Regions from separate parts of the Pseudomonas sp. P65(2024) genome, predicted to be linked through region 2. Evidence: riboswitches for the same ligand, from Rfam matches in the RefSeq annotation. Region 2 holds a riboswitch; the other holds the start of a gene.
What was found. A riboswitch is a leader RNA that binds a small molecule or an ion and turns the genes downstream of it on or off. The one in region 2 is predicted to bind cobalamin.
Positions count from the first base shown of each region.

Region 1: another riboswitch for cobalamin. It lies ahead of cobO (cob(I)yrinic acid a,c-diamide adenosyltransferase); the one in region 2 lies ahead of AC25MA_RS06140 (ABC transporter substrate-binding protein).

Region 1 covers NZ_JBLIYX010000010.1:132,307-139,830, forward strand. The annotation lists gene cbiB (adenosylcobinamide-phosphate synthase CbiB) at 1-268, opposite strand, end outside; gene bluB (5,6-dimethylbenzimidazole synthase) at 265-915, opposite strand; gene AC25MA_RS15515 (cobyrinic acid a,c-diamide synthase CobB) at 912-2,207, opposite strand; gene cobO (cob(I)yrinic acid a,c-diamide adenosyltransferase) at 2,204-2,815, opposite strand; cobalamin riboswitch at 2,929-3,147, opposite strand; gene AC25MA_RS15525 (hypothetical protein) at 3,298-3,876, shown strand; gene AC25MA_RS15530 (C40 family peptidase) at 3,930-4,463, opposite strand; gene AC25MA_RS15535 (C40 family peptidase) at 4,610-5,245, opposite strand; gene hda (DnaA regulatory inactivator Hda) at 5,371-6,075, opposite strand; gene AC25MA_RS15545 (AI-2E family transporter) at 6,284-7,357, opposite strand; gene AC25MA_RS15550 (DUF2066 domain-containing protein) at 7,369-7,524, opposite strand, start outside.
Region 2 covers NZ_JBLIYX010000003.1:168,629-176,152, reverse strand. The annotation lists gene AC25MA_RS06155 (MFS transporter) at 1-87, opposite strand, end outside; gene AC25MA_RS06150 (LysR family transcriptional regulator) at 200-1,120, shown strand; gene AC25MA_RS06145 (acetyltransferase domain-containing protein) at 1,219-2,379, shown strand; cobalamin riboswitch at 2,407-2,604, shown strand; gene AC25MA_RS06140 (ABC transporter substrate-binding protein) at 2,719-3,732, shown strand; gene AC25MA_RS06135 (FecCD family ABC transporter permease) at 3,729-4,745, shown strand; gene AC25MA_RS06130 (ABC transporter ATP-binding protein) at 4,742-5,527, shown strand; gene AC25MA_RS06125 (hypothetical protein) at 5,598-5,918, opposite strand; gene AC25MA_RS06120 (hypothetical protein) at 5,891-6,181, opposite strand; gene AC25MA_RS06115 (hypothetical protein) at 6,349-6,504, shown strand; gene AC25MA_RS06110 (hypothetical protein) at 6,563-7,042, shown strand; gene AC25MA_RS06105 (sensor domain-containing diguanylate cyclase) at 7,192-7,524, shown strand, end outside.

The DNA.
Region 1 (7,524 bases), on a different contig from region 2:
GGCCCAGGGCGCAGTACAGCGCCAGCACATCCACCAGCCAGCCGATGTACGGCAGCCAGGACAGGATCAGCGCCAGCAGGGTCAGCGGCACCACCGCCAGGAACCACGCGGTGACGCCATGGCTGCGCCAGCCGCGCCCACCGGCGTTGAAACGTTGCTCCAGGCGCGAGGCGAAGTTGCCGAAGCCCACCAGCGGATGACGCCGGCGCGGCTCGCCCAGCAGCGCATCCAGGGCCACGCCCGCCACGGTCAGCAAGGCCACGCTCATGGACGCTCTCCCCAATGGTTCTCGTACAGCATCTCGCTCAAGGGCCGCTGTTCGGCCCAGTCTTCCAGCACCAGCATCGGCGCCGGATAGAACTCTGTCACCGGCCCCAGGCACAGCACCGCCATGGGCTTGGCGCCCGCGGGCATGCCCAGCAGTTCGGCCAGGGCCTCGGGGTCGAACAGCGATACCCAGCCCATGCCCAACCCTTCGGCGCGTGCCGCCAGCCACAGGTTCTGGATGGCGCAGGCCAGCGAGGCCAAGTCCATCTCGGGCAGGGTGCGGCGGCCGAAGACATGCGCCTCGCGCTTGTCCATCAACGCGGCCACCAGCACTTCGGCGCAGTCGTTGATGCCTTCGACCTTGAGCTTCATGAATTCATCGGAGCGCTCGCCCAGGGCCTCGGCGGTGCGCACCCGCTCCTGCTCCACCAGCGCCTGGATCCGCTCGCGCAAGGCACGCTGGCTGATACGGATGAACCGCCACGGCTGCATCAGGCCTACGCTGGGCGCCTGGTGGGCGGCGGCGAGCAGGCGTCCGAGCAACTCGGGGGCCACCTCGCCCCCGGCAAAATGGCGCATGTCGCGGCGTTCGCCAATGGCCCGGTAGATGGCCTGGCGTTCGGCTTCGCTGTAGGCGTGTCGGCTCATGGTCGCAGCAGCGCCGCCGCCGCGTCGGGGTTGGAGGGGAAGTAGAAGTGCACGTAGGAGGCGGTCAGACGCCCCAGACGATAGACCGCCTCGTTGCCCCGACCGCCGTTGGGGCTCTGGCCGCGGGCGATCGGCGCAAGCTCCGTGCTGGTCAGCGAGTGGTGGTAGGTGTGGCCTCGCAGGGTGCCTTCGGGTAGTTCGACCGCCTGCAGGGCCAGGGCCGCCAGGCGCTTCTGCATGGTCGCCTCGCCCGGCAGCAAGCCCAGCAGCGTGGCGCGCTCGCCCGCCACGTCGGTCAGCGCGTCGAGCAGGTAGAGCATGCCGCCGCACTCGGCCAGCAACGGCTTGCCGGCGGCATGATGGGCGCGGATCGCTTCCAGCATCGGCGCGTTGGCGGCCAGCGCCTGGTGATGCAGTTCGGGGTAGCCGCCGGGCAGGTAGAGACTGTCCACCACGGGTAGCTCGCGGTCATGCACCGGCGAGAAGAATTCCAGGTGCGCACCGAGGCCACGCAGCAGGTCAAGATTGGCGCCATAGGTGAAGGCGAAGGCCTCATCACGGGCCACACCGATGCGCGCCCCGGCCAGCGACGCAGTCACATTCACAGGCTCAGGCTCGGCAAAACGGACCGGTGGCGGCAGCGCGGCATCGCAACTGGCGCCCAGGGCTTCGGCGGCGGCATCCAGGCGTGCATCCAGGTCGTTCAACTCGCTGGCCTGGACCAGGCCAAGGTGACGGCTGGGCAGCTCGATGCCGCGCTCGCGGGACAACCCGCCGTACCAGCGCAGGCCTTCGGTCAGGCTGCCTTCGAGCAGTTGCGCATGACGCAGGCTGCCGACCCGGTTGGCCAGCACCCCGGCGAACGGCAGGTCGGGCTGGTAGCGCGCCAGGCCTAGAGCCAAGGCACCAAAGGTCTGGGCCATGGCCGTGCCGTCGATCACCGCCAACACCGGCACGCCGAAGTGGCGCGCCAGGTCGGCGCTCGACGGCGTGCCGTCGAACAGGCCCATCACGCCCTCGATCAGGATCAGGTCGGCCTCGCCCGCCGCTTCCCACAACAGGCGGCGACTCTCCTCGGCGCCGATCATCCACAGGTCGAGCTGGTAGACCGGCGCACCGCTGGCGCGCTCGAGGATCATCGGGTCGAGAAAGTCAGGCCCGCACTTGAACACCCGCACCGTGCGCCCGAGGTTGCGGTGCAGGCGGGCCAGGGCGGCAGTGACCGTGGTCTTGCCCTGGCCCGAGGCCGGGGCCGCGATCAGCACGGCGGGACACTGGCGCGACTCACTCACAGTTCAACGCCCTTCTGCGCGCGGATACCGGCCTGGAAGGCGTGCTTGAGCATGCCCATCTCGGTGACGGTGTCGGCCAGTTCGATCATCTCCGGCTTGGCAGCGCGCCCCGTGACGATCACATGCTGCATCGGCGGACGCGCCTGGATATCCGATAGCACCTGGTCGAGGTCCAGGTAGCCGTGCTTGAGGGCGATGTTCAGCTCATCGAGCACGACGAACTGGATAGAGGGGTCCTGCAGCAACTGCCGCGACACCGCCCAGGCGGCCTCGGCAGCGGCGATGTCGCGCTGGCGGTCCTGGGTTTCCCAGGTAAAACCCTCGCCCATCACGTGATAACGCACCTGCTCGGGAAATCGGCGGAAAAACAGCTCCTCGCCGGTGCTGTTGCGGCCTTTGATGAACTGCACCACGCCGCACTGCATGCCATGGCCAAGGGCGCGGGCAAGCATGCCGAAGGCCGAGCTGCTCTTGCCCTTGCCGTTGCCGGTCAGCACCAGCAGCAGGCCGCATTCATTGGGGGAATTGGCGATGCGCTCGTCGATGATCGCCTTCTTGCGCTGCATGCGCGCCAGGTGACGTTCGTCGCGTTCGATGGATTCGCTCATCAGGGGTCTCCGCAGGCTGTCGCAGCGGCGGCGACAGGTAAAAGGCAGGCAGACGAGGAGCGCGCAGGAGGCATGGCAAGGGCCACATCGCACCGCGCATCACCCTCCGTGATGCCGTTTGGCAGTGACAGGCCGGTCTCCGGGCTCATGAGCGGGCGCAGGCCCTGGCTACGCGCCTTCCCGGACATGGACATCCAGTGGCCTTGCGTAGCCGTCGACTCATCTACCGTTGCGGGGGCAGCGCCGGACTCGCGCCTACTGGCGCCCACCGGCTTCCCAGTTTCACCCTGCCGAACCGCAGCTCGCGGGGCACCTGAAGCACGCCGCGAAGGTTAGAGGGTTGCACCGGGAGCGTCAATCGAGCGAGGGCCGATCTGGCCTGGATCAATGGCCGATTCACCAGCTTGTGCCACACTCAGAGCAGTGATATCACATAGCCATCACCCGGCCAACCCGGATCACAATGACAAGGAGAGCGCAGCATGCAAGGCCTGATGATCAACAACCCGCGCCTGGAGTTCCTGCGCCCGGCCCTCGAGCGCTGGGTCGACTGCATCGACCGCTTCAACCAGTTGCAGGGCGACAACGAGGCGCCCTACTGGCACGGCACAGCCAGCAACGTCGGCCTGCTCGCCGCTGCAGCCTGGCAGGGTGAGTTGGTGGCGCTGGAACGGCACATGAGCAAGAAACAGCGCGACGAGGGCGAGCGCGACGGGCGCTGCGACCTGTCGATCAGCAGCGCCGAGGAGTCGCTGTACCTGCACGCTGGCCAGCGCTGGCCGCGCATCGCTCGCCTCGACCTGACAGCGGCCCTGCAGGAAACCGCCGCCCTGGCCAAGCCGATCGCCTATGGCAGCCAACTCAAGGCTGGGGCACTGTTCGTCACACCGTGGAAGGCCGGCCAGCATGCCAGCCCCGAGGAACTGCAGGACCTGGTGGACGATCTGCAGAAGCACACGGCCTGTGCGCTTGCCTGGTACTTCCCGTATGCCTACCGCAAGCTGCACAACGAACTGGGGCAGTACTATCCCGGAGTGGCGCTTCTGCTCAAACAGGCTTGATGCCAGCCAGGCAATACTGGACCAAGTTCATACCCTGCCCGCGCCGGTAGGTATCAGGGATTCTGCGCCAGATGCCCCGGCGGCAGCACCCGTTTGGCCTGGAGGTAGGCCTTGGCCCAGTAGCTGTTGGACAGGTAGTCCAGGCGCACGGTGCCGCCCGTCGACGGTGCATGCACGAAGCGCCCTTCACCGACGTAGATGCCGGCATGGCTGACCTGCGACCCGCCGCTGGTGGCAAAGAACACCAGATCACCCGACTGCAGCGAATTGATATCCACATTTGGCGCGCGCATGACGATCATCTCGCGAGTCGAGCGTGGCAGACTGATACCCGCCGCATCACGGTAGACATAGCCGATCAGGCCGCTGCAATCGAACCCGGCATCCGGTGTATTGCCACCCCAGCGATACGGTGTGCCCACCAGGCCGATGGCGCGAAACAATACATCGTCGGCCGCAGGCGACGAAGGCGCCTGATTGAACACCATCGGCTGTTTGGGCGTGGGCGCCGGCGCAGGTGCACGGCTGGAGCAGGCCGCAAGCAGGGCCACCAGGGAAAAGAATGCGAAGCGCGCCAACATCGCCATGATGCGAACGTCCTGTCGAAAATCCGACGGCCACGGCCGAAGGTAAAAAGAGTTGAGAATTTAGATTAGACGCTTTCTGTAAATGCGCACGGCGGCGAGCTTTTCAGCTACGCCGCCGTGCGAGGTTACAGCATTTTGATATCAAATCAATTGCGCGAGATCGTGGTCGGCGCCATGGCGAGCGCGCGTTTGGCCTCGATGAAGGTCTTGCTCCAATAGCGATCGCCCAGGCTGTCGATACGCACACCACCGCTGCGGCGGCTGCTGGAGTGGATGAACTGGTTGTCACCCAGGTAGATGCCGGCATGGCTCACGCGGCCACGGCCGTTGGTGCTGAAGAACAGCAGGTCGCCGGGCTTGAGCTTGTTACGGGCGACCTTGGGCGCGTCGACGTTGATCATCTCGCGGGTCGAGCGCGGCAGGTTCATGCCCGCCTCTTCGCGGAACAGGTAGCCGATGAAACCGCTGCAGTCGAAGCCGGACTTCTCGGAGGTGCCGCCGAAGCGGTAGCGGGTGCCGATCAGGGCCATGCCGCGTTCGAGAATGCTGTCGGCCAGCACAGGCAGCTGGTATGGCTTGCCGTTGCTGGAGAAGGCGTCGAGGTCGTCTTCGCTGGCCAGCTCTTCCTCGGTGAATACGGAAGAGGCGGAAGCCTTGGCCTTGACCGATTGCTCGGCGGCCACGCGGTGGTCCTGCGAGGGTGCGACCGGGCCGGTGGAGGCACAGCCGTAAAGAAGGGTGACAAGTGCAAGTGGCACGAGGGGTGCGAAGCGCTTCAGCATGGGCACGACCGTGTCTGTAGTCCTTTAGAAGGGGGAAACTATGCCTTCTATCGGACCCATTTGCAAATTTTATCGAAAAAGATGTGACTTTTCCGTTTTGATGCTCTGGCACCGTGTTCTCAGGGCTACCAGCCGAGGGTTTCCTTGAGGAACGGGATGGTCAGCTTGCGCTGGGCCTGCAGGGAGGCCTGGTCGAGGCGTTCGAGGAGGTCGAACAACGCGCTCATGCTGCGCGTACCGCGGGTGAGGATGAAGTGGCCGACCTCGTCGGTCAAGTGCAGGCCACGGCGCGAGGCACGCAGTTGCAGGGCGCGCAGCTTGTCCTCATCGGACATCCCACGCATCTGGAAGATCAGCGCCAGGGTCAGCCGCGACTTGAGGTCGGCCAGTTTGATCGGCAGTTCCCGTGGCGAACTGGACGCCGCCAGCAGCAGGCGCCGGCCGCTGTCGCGCAGGCGGTTGAACAGGTGAAACATCGCCTCTTCCCAGTCCGCCTTGCCGGCAATCACATGCAGGTCGTCGATGCACACCAGCTCGTACTGTTCGAGGTAGTCGAGCAGTTCGACGCCGCGATCAAGCAGTTGCGCCAGGGGCAGGTAGACAGCGGGTTGGCCCAACTGCTGGAAACGCTGGGTGGCGGCCTGCAACAGGTGGGTGCGGCCCACGCCCTGCTTGCCCCACAGGTAGATGAGGCTTTCGGTCCAGCCGGCGTCGGCTTCGCACAGCCGCTCGACATAGCCCAGTGCCGCGGCATTGGCGCCGGGGTAGTAGTTGATGAAGGTGGCGTCGTCGCGCAGACGCACACCCAGGGGCAACTGGATCGGTTTCATGCTCGCGGGCGGTCGCGGGGACCACAGGGGGCCTTTGATGAACAGTGTGCAAAGTCTATACCCGCAGCGCGGACGGCACAATCGGCGAGGGGAATAGCGCAAGTAAAATCAAGTAGTTGCACTGTTTCACAAGCATCGCGGGGCAAGCCCGCCCCCACGTTATAGCCTCTGCCAGGGTAGCGTGGGAGCGGGCTTGCCCCGCGATTGATCATAGGTCGGGGTCGATCTCCCCGGCATACATGTCCGATTCCTTGTACAGGTCATGCACATGCCGCAGCAGCACCATGATCACCGCCGCCACCGGCAACGCCAGCAACACGCCGGTAAAGCCGAACAGCTCGCCGCCGGCCAGGATCGCGAAGATCACCGCCACCGGGTGCAGGCCGATGCGGTCGCCCACCAGCAGCGGTGTCAGCACCATGCCTTCAAGCGCCTGCCCAACCATGAACACCGCGACGATGCCCAGCATCGGGTAGAGCTCGCCGCCGAACTGGAACAACCCGGCGACCAGCGCCGCACCGATGCCGATGATGAAGCCCATGTACGGCACGATCGCCGCCAACCCCGCGAGCATGCCGATCAGCAGGCCCAGCTCCAGGCCCACCAGCATCAGGCCGGTGGAATAGATGACGCCCAGCGCCAGCATCACCAGCAACTGCCCGCGCACGAACGCCCCCAGCACCTCGTGGCACTCGCCGGCCAGTCCCACTACCTGCGGTTCGCGTTGACGTGGCAGCAGGCTGCGCAGCTTGGCTATCATCAGGTCCCAGTCGCGCAGCAGGTAGAAGCCCACCACCGGGATCAGCACCAGGTTGGCCAGCCAGCCAATCAACGCCAGGCTCGAAGCAGTGGCCTGGGACAGCAGCACCCCGACGATGTCGGTGGTCTGGCCCATGTGCTCGCCGATGGCGGCCTTGATCTTGTCGAATTTCCAGAACCCATCGGCCAGGCCCAGGCGGCTCTGCACCCAGGGCAGCGCCACATGCTGCAGCCAGTCGAGCATCTGCGGCGCCAGTTCGTACAGGCGTAGCAACTGCTTGGCCAGCATCGGCACCAGCACCAGCAGCAGGGCCAGGAATATCAGGGTGAACAGGCTGAACACCACCACCACGCCCCAGGTGCGCGACAGGCCGAACCGTTCCAGGCGGTCGACCAGCGGGTCGGCCAGGTAGGCCAGCAGGATGCCCACCAGGAACGGCGAGAGAATGTTGTGCAGGAAGTACAGCAGCACGGCAATCACAAAAGCCGCGCCCAGCCAGATCCAGCGACGCAGGTCAGTCATTCAGCCACTCCTTACCAGCGAAAACGCAAGCCGTCGAACGGCTTGGCGGCGGTGGCCGGCGGCGTGGCGCCGGCCGGGTCCTGCGTGTTTGGCGCAGGTGTCGCGGGCACGGGCTCGGCAGGCAGTTCCTGGAGCTTGGCCAGACTTAACTGCGCGCGCAGTTGCTC
Region 2 (7,524 bases):
GCCGCCGACGGCGAACAGGCCGATCGACAGCCCAGCACGCGGCGCCGGCCGCGCCAGGGTGGCATGGGTCAAGCTGGAGGTGGACATCTACTGCGATCCTCGATGAATGGCAGGCCAGCTTAATCTGGAATGTTGTTCCGATTACTGGTAGATATTCCCTTATCAAGTGAACAATATTCAGCAATCGCGAGTCCATGCCATGTCCGCCTCGGAACGCCTGAAAGACATCGACTTCTTCGTCAGCGTGGCCAACGCCGGCAGCTTCATCGCCGCCGCCGAGCGCATGAACCTCACCAGCTCCGCCGTAAGCAAGGGCGTGGCCCGCCTGGAGAAACGCCTGCAGGTACGCCTGTTCGAGCGCACTACCCGACGCCTGGCCCTGACCGACAGTGGCGCCGACTACTACCGCACCTGCACCCGCGTGCTGGCGGAGATCGAAGAGGCCGAACTGGCCCTCAACGACGAGCACAAGACCCCCTGCGGCAAGCTGCGCATCGACCTGCCGGCCACCTTCGGCCGCCTGCACGGACTGCCCGCCGTGCTCGACTTCGCCGCGCTGCATCCGCGATTGCAACCGCACATCACCCTCTCCGACCGCTTCGTCGACCTGGCCGAGGACGGCATCGACATCGTCGTGCGCATCGGTGGACCACAGACTTGGCAGCCGGGCATCGAGCACCGCTACCTGGGCAGCCAGCGCCTGGTGTTCTGCGCCGCCCCCGCCTACCTCGCCCGGCACGGCACGCCCCGCGACCTGCAGCAGTTGCAGGCCCAGGGCTGTGTGCTCTACGCCTGCGCCGACGGCAGCACGCCGGCCCTGCACTTCGCCGGCGCCCGCCCGGGCCTGGCGCAGCTGCGGCCGATGCCGGGCCGCCTGGCCATCGGCGATGCCGAGGGGCAGGCCCTGGCCATCAGCGCCGGGCACGGCATTGCCCAACTGCCGACCTGGCTGGTGCAGCGCCAGCTCGACACCGGGACGTTGCAGCAAGTGCTGCCGGAGTACGCGATGGAGGGGTTGCCGATCAACCTGGCCTGGCGTCGCAACCGTGGGCATCTGCCCAAGGTGAGCGCGACGGTCCAGGCCCTGGCCGAGCGGCTGGGACCACTGATTCAGGGCTGATTCAAGTGGAGTGCCAGCGCATGGCTGTATCCAGGTACAAACAAATGAAATAAAATAACATTTCATTTGAATGATACCTCTGCCAGCGACCCTCCTCGATGACCAGCCTCCCGACCGCCCTCCCCAGCCAACGCCTGCACAGCATCGACGCTCTGCGCGGCCTGGTGATCCTGTTCATGCTGCTGGACCACGTGCGCGAAACCTTCTTCCTGCACCGTCAGGTCAGCGACCCGATGACCATCGACGCGACCGACCCCAGCCTCTTCATCAGCCGCACCCTGGCGCACCTGTGCGCGCCGGTGTTCGTGCTGCTCACCGGGCTGTCGGCCTGGCTTTACGGCGAAAAGCACCAAGGCCGGGGCGATGCAGCGACGTTCCTGTTCAAGCGCGGCCTGTTCCTGGTGCTGCTGGAGCTCAGCCTGGTCAACTTCGCCTGGACCTTCCAGTTGCCGCCGAGCGTGATCTACCTGCAGGTGATCTGGGCCATCGGCCTGAGCATGATCGCCCTGTCGCTGCTGGTGTGGCTGCCACGCCCGCTGCTGCTGGCCCTCGGCGCGCTGATCGTCGCCGGCCACAACCTGCTCGATGGCCTGCACTTCGCGCCGCACTCGGCGCTGCATGTACCCTGGGCGATCCTGCACGAGCGCAGCTGGCTGGAGCTGCCCGACGGCTTGCGCCTGCGTACCTCCTACCCGGTGCTGCCATGGATCGGCGTGATCGCCCTGGGCTACGGGCTCGGCCCCTGGTTCGGCCGCGGCAGCGATGCCGGCGAGCGCCAGCAGCGCTTGCTGCTGGGCGGCATGATGCTGCTGCTCGGCTTTGTCGTGTTGCGCCTGCTCAATGGCTACGGCGAGGCGCCGTGGACCTTCTACGCCAACGGCTGGCAGACGTTGATGAGCTTCTTCAACATCACCAAATACCCGCCGTCGCTGCTGTTCCTGGCCTTGACCCTGGGCGCTGGCCTGTTGCTGCTGCGCACTTTCGAGCGTGCGGGAGACGCCCGTTGGATCGGCCCGCTGGCAGTGTTCGGCGCCGCGCCGATGTTCTTCTACCTGCTGCACCTATATGTGCTCAAGCTGCTGTATGTGGCCTGCGTGGGGCTGTTCGGCCTGAACCAGGGCAGCTATTTCGGCTTCGACGGCATCGGCGCGGTGTGGCTGGTCGCGGTGCTGCTGGCGATCGCCCTGTACCTGCCGGTGCGCGGCTTCGCCCGGCTCAAGGCGCGGCGGCGCGACATCGCCTGGCTCAAGTACCTGTAAAAGCGTTTTCACCCGATGGCCCGATGGTCTACCATGCCGCCCGCCGGTTTCCACACGGAATCAAAAGGGAATCCCGGGCGCGCCGAGGGCGGGCCAAAGGGAACTGCCCCCGCAACTGTAGGTGCCGAGCCTGCGCCATCGATGCCACTGGGTCTGCCGCCCCGGGAAGGCCGGCGCCGGCCAGGACGCACCAGTCAGGAGACCTGCCGGCACGCATTCACCAACCGGCGGGGTGTCCGGGATGGTCATCCGCCCCTGGCCGCGTGCTTGCCGCGCGACGCTTGGCGATGCCTGTCCGTGGGCCATTCCGTGCACCACCCGACAGGAGATCGCCCCACCATGCCGTACCGCCTCGCCACCCTGCTCGCCGGCCTGTCACTGGCGGGCCTGGCCCACGCCGACGCCACCCGCTACCCGTTGACCATCGACAACTGCGGTTTGCCGCAGACCTTCGCCCAGGCCCCGCAGCGCGTGGTGACCATCGGCCAGGCCGGCACCGAGTTGCTCTATGCCCTGGGCCTGGGCGAGCGGCTGGCGGGCACCTCGCTGTGGTTCAACAACGTGCTGCCCGAGTTCAAGGCGCAGAACGACAAGGTCGAGCGCCTGGCTGACAACGAGCCGGGCTTCGAGGCGGTGGTCGGCAAGCGCCCGCAGCTGGTGACCGCGCAGTTCGAATGGATGGTCGGCGCCCAAGGCGCGGTCGGCACCCGCGAACAGTTCGCGGAGCTGGGCATTCCCACCTACCTGCTGCCCTCGGACTGCGAAGGCAAGGACAACCTGGTGGGCGCCGACGGTACCCGCCTGCAGCCGTTCAGGATCGACACCATCTACAGGAGCGTCAGTCAGCTGGCCGAGATCTTCGACGTGCAGGATCGCGGCGAACACCTCAATGCCGAGCTCAAGGGCCAGCTGGACCAGGCCCGGCAACGCCTGGCCGGCCAGGACCTGAGTCACACCAGCGCGCTGTTCTGGTTCTCCAGCGCCGACCTGAAGGTCGACCCTTACGTCGCTGGTCGCCAGGGCGTGGCCGACTTCATGCTGCAGACCCTCGGCGTGCGCAACGTGGTCGAGTCCCGCGAAGAATGGCCGGCGGTAGGCTGGGAGACCCTGGCCAGGGCCAACCCCACCTGGCTGATCGTCGCGCGCATGGACCGCCGCCGCTACCCCGCCGACGACTACCAGACAAAGCTCGAGTTCCTGCGCAGCGACCCGGTGACCCGCAACATGGACGCGGTCAAGCAAGGCCGGATCATCGTCCTCGACGCCGACGCCATGCAGGCCGGCATCCGCCTGTTCCGTGGCCTGGAGGTGCTGTCCAGCGCCTTTGCCAGTGGTAAAGCGCCACAACCATGAACCGTTTGCTGCCCATCAGTGCCTTCGCGCTGTTCGCTCTGTGCCTGGCCATGCTCGCCGGGATCGCCATCGGCGAGACGCGGATCAGCGCCGAGGTGGTCTGGCAGGTACTGGCCAACCAGCTGTGGCAGGCCGGCCATGCGCTCGACCCCATCGACGCCGGCATCGTCTGGAACTACCGCCTCCCGCGCACCCTGGTGGCCGCCGCCTGTGGCGCGGGGCTGGCGACCTGCGGGGTGATCCTCCAGGCGCTGCTGCGCAACCCGCTGGCCGAGCCGTACCTGCTGGGCCTGTCGGCAGGCGCCTCGACCGGTGCCGTGGCGGTGGGGCTGTTCGGCCTGGGCGGCGCGGTGCTGTCGCTGTCGGCCGGTGCCTTCATCGGTGCGCTGGCCGCGTTCGCCCTGGTACTGGTGCTGTCGCGGGCCAGCGGCAGCCGACACGACAATGCGCAGGTGATCCTCGCCGGCATCGCCGGCTCGCAACTGTTCAACGCGCTGACGGCCTTTCTGATCACCAAGTCGGCCACCGCCGAACAGGCCCGGGGCATCCTGTTCTGGCTGCTGGGCAACCTCAGCGGCGTGCGCTGGCCGTCGGTCTGGCTAGCGCTGCCGGTGGCCGTGCTCGGGCTGGCGGTGTGCCTGTGGCACCGCCGGGCGCTGGACGCCTTCACCTTCGGTGCCGATTCGGCGGCCTCGCTGGGCGTGCCGGTGCGGCGCACGCAATTGTTGCTGATCAGTTGCACGGCGCTGGTGACTGCGGTGATGGTCTCGATCGTCGGTGCCATCGGCTTCGTCGGCCTGGTCATCCCCCACGCCCTGCGCCTTCTGCTCGGCCCCGGGCACAGCCGCCTACTGCCGGCCAGCGCGCTGGGCGGTGCGTTGTTCCTGATTGTCGCCGACATCCTCTCGCGGACCCTGATCGCCGGCCAGGTGATCCCGGTGGGCGTGGTCACCGCCTTGATCGGCGCGCCAGTGTTCGCGCTGATCCTGGTCAGCCGCCGGGGGCGTCCATGACCGTGATGACCGCCCTCGCCAACGCCCCGCTTGTCTGCGAGGGGCTGGGCCTGCGCCTGGGCGGCCGCGAAGTGCTGCAAGACATCGACCTGAGCGTGATGCCCGGCGAGACCCTCGGTGTGGTCGGCCCCAACGGATCGGGCAAGTCAACCCTGCTCAAGCTGCTCGCCGGCCTGCGCACGCCCAGCAGCGGCAGCGTGCGTTTGCTGGGCGAGGCGCTGGAGCGCATGCCGCGTCGCCGGGTTGCGCAAAGCCTGGCGCTGGTCGAACAGCAGGCCGATACCCTGGACGCCATCAGCGTCTACGACGCCGTGGCACTCGGCCGCACACCGTGGCTGTCAGCCCTTGCGCCGTTCGGCGCGGACGACCGTGCCATCGTCGAGCAGGCCCTGGCCGACGCCGACGCCGGCCACCTGCGTCGGCGCCTGTGGGGCGAGCTGTCCGGCGGCGAACGCCAGCGCGTGCACATCGCCCGGGCCCTGGCCCAGCGGCCGCAGGTACTGCTACTGGACGAGCCGACCAATCATCTTGATATCCAGCATCAACTGAGCCTGCTGCGGCAGGTTCAAGCGCTGTCGGTGACGACCCTGGTGGCCTTGCATGATCTCAACCAGGCGTTGACTTGTGACCGGTTGGCGGTGCTTGACCAAGGACGGTTGGTTGCCTTGGGGATACCGGAGGTGGTGCTGACACCGGAGCGGATATCGGCGACATTCGGGGTTCAGGCCCACTACCTGATCGATCCGTATGATGGGGCGCGGGTACTGCGGTTTCGCGCCTGAAAGCGCTGGAGCCGCTTCGCGACCCCAGCATCGTTTGTCATAGCGCTGAGCAGAGGTTACAGCCTGCATCTCAGCCCATGTATCCTGCAGGCGGCAACCTCCACGCCTGCAGCTCCAACGGCGTCATGCCCGCCAGCACCTGCACGAAGGTTTCAGTCAGCTCACTGCTGACATTGCCGTGGAATCGGTAGTTGCTCAGCAGGTAGCGCCGGACCGTTTTCGGCCAGTTGTTCGCCAGGTGGGCAGCCTTGATAATGCCTTTGGCATCCTGGTAGTTGGCGGCAGGCTTGACCTGGGTCAGGCGGCGCTCGAAGTGGCTGAAGCTCCAGTCGTCCTCGCGGGCCTCGAATTCATCCAGCAGTTTCACCTTGTACAACGCAAGCTCAGGCATGCGTGATCTCCTTGTGATGGGGGTGGAAGGAGACGGTAGGCGAATACAGCGGGAATGAAAATGAACGCGGTGTTGAGTGTTGTGCAGGAAGGCTGGAAGGATCTGTCAGACTGTACAGACGCGCGTGCCGGGCGCAGGGCCTGGTCGCCCTTGGCATCGAAGCTGCCCAGCAGCAAGGCCACCGTCGGCGCATCATCAATGGCGCCGAGGGAACTGCCGCAGGTGGCGCAGAACGCTGGCAAGCCACCTTTGTAGAGGGTCATGGGGGTTACCTTCCCTGGCTGGCGGGATTGCCGCACAATAGCCAACCTGGCACCTGCCAGCGGCGCAAAAGTGTTACGCCGTGTGGCATGCCGGCCTGCGGCGCCTGCGACTCCTGCTACAGTGCGCCCGCGGCCCGTCCGGCCCCTGCAATGATGGAAACCTGCTGATGGAAAGAATGATCCAGTTCGTGGCCGTGGTGGTGGTCTGCACCCTCATCGGCGTGGCCTGTGAACACTACGAAGTGAACCGCTACCTGAAATGGCTGCTGATGGCCCTGCCGGCGATCCTCTGGGTACGCCTGCGCAATCCGCTGCAACGCTGATTCCTCGATCACGGGATTACAGTACACTCCCAGGCCTTACCGTGCCCAAGGCCCCACCATGCCCCGCCTGCCCCGTCTACTGCTCCCCGTGTTGCTGCTCGCCGCCCTCGCCGCCTGCGACCAGAAGCCCAGCCGCGAGGAAAAGATCCTCGCCAACCTGCCCCTGCAGGAAGCTTACGACCACAACATCGAGCGCATGGCCGGGCTGCTGGCCATGACCCATGCGCAGGTGCCCCAGGACAAGATCAAGGACGTGCTGCGCAAGCACCTGACCGTCGACGACCAGCGCCGTGACCTGTTCAGGCTCTACAGCGAAGAGCACTTCAGCGATGCCGAGTTCGACCTTATCGTTCAGGCCACCCGCGATCCGGCCAAGGCCAGGGAACTGGGCCAGAGCGAGGAAGGCAAGCGCCTGAGCGAGAAGCTCACCACGCTGATGCGCGAAAGCGCCAGCGACGCCAAGGTCCAGGCCTTGGTGCAGGAGCGCATGCAACAAGTCGAGGACGACCTGCAAGCACTGGAGCAGACTGCCCCCTGAACGTAGGTAACAAGGGAGGATAATTCCGTGAGTCCCGTGGGAAACCGGAGCCACCTTTGTCCTCCAACCCTGCAATTGCGCTCAAGCATGGTCCACTTTGGACCAAGCGCGTAAGGTGTGTTTTCCGCTGTATCCGACGAGGCCAAGGATTGCGATATTTCACCCCGCACGGACCGCGCCCCGACCTGCGCACCCTCATACTCGCCCTTTGCGCCACCACGGCCCTGGTCATGCTGCTGGCCAGCTATTTCGCCAGTTACCGGGTACAGCGGCAGCTGCTGATCGACAGCGCCCTGGAGGCCAACCGGGCCTATGCCGCCAAGTTGGCCGCCGTGACCGAGACCACCCTGGTCAATGCCCTGCAGCAACTGGCTTACGGCGCCCGGCAAAGTGGCCTGCACCCGGATGACGACAGCCTGGTGCAAGCTGAGATCGACCGCCTGCAGCAACAGAGCAACCTGTTCAACTCCACCCTGCGGGTC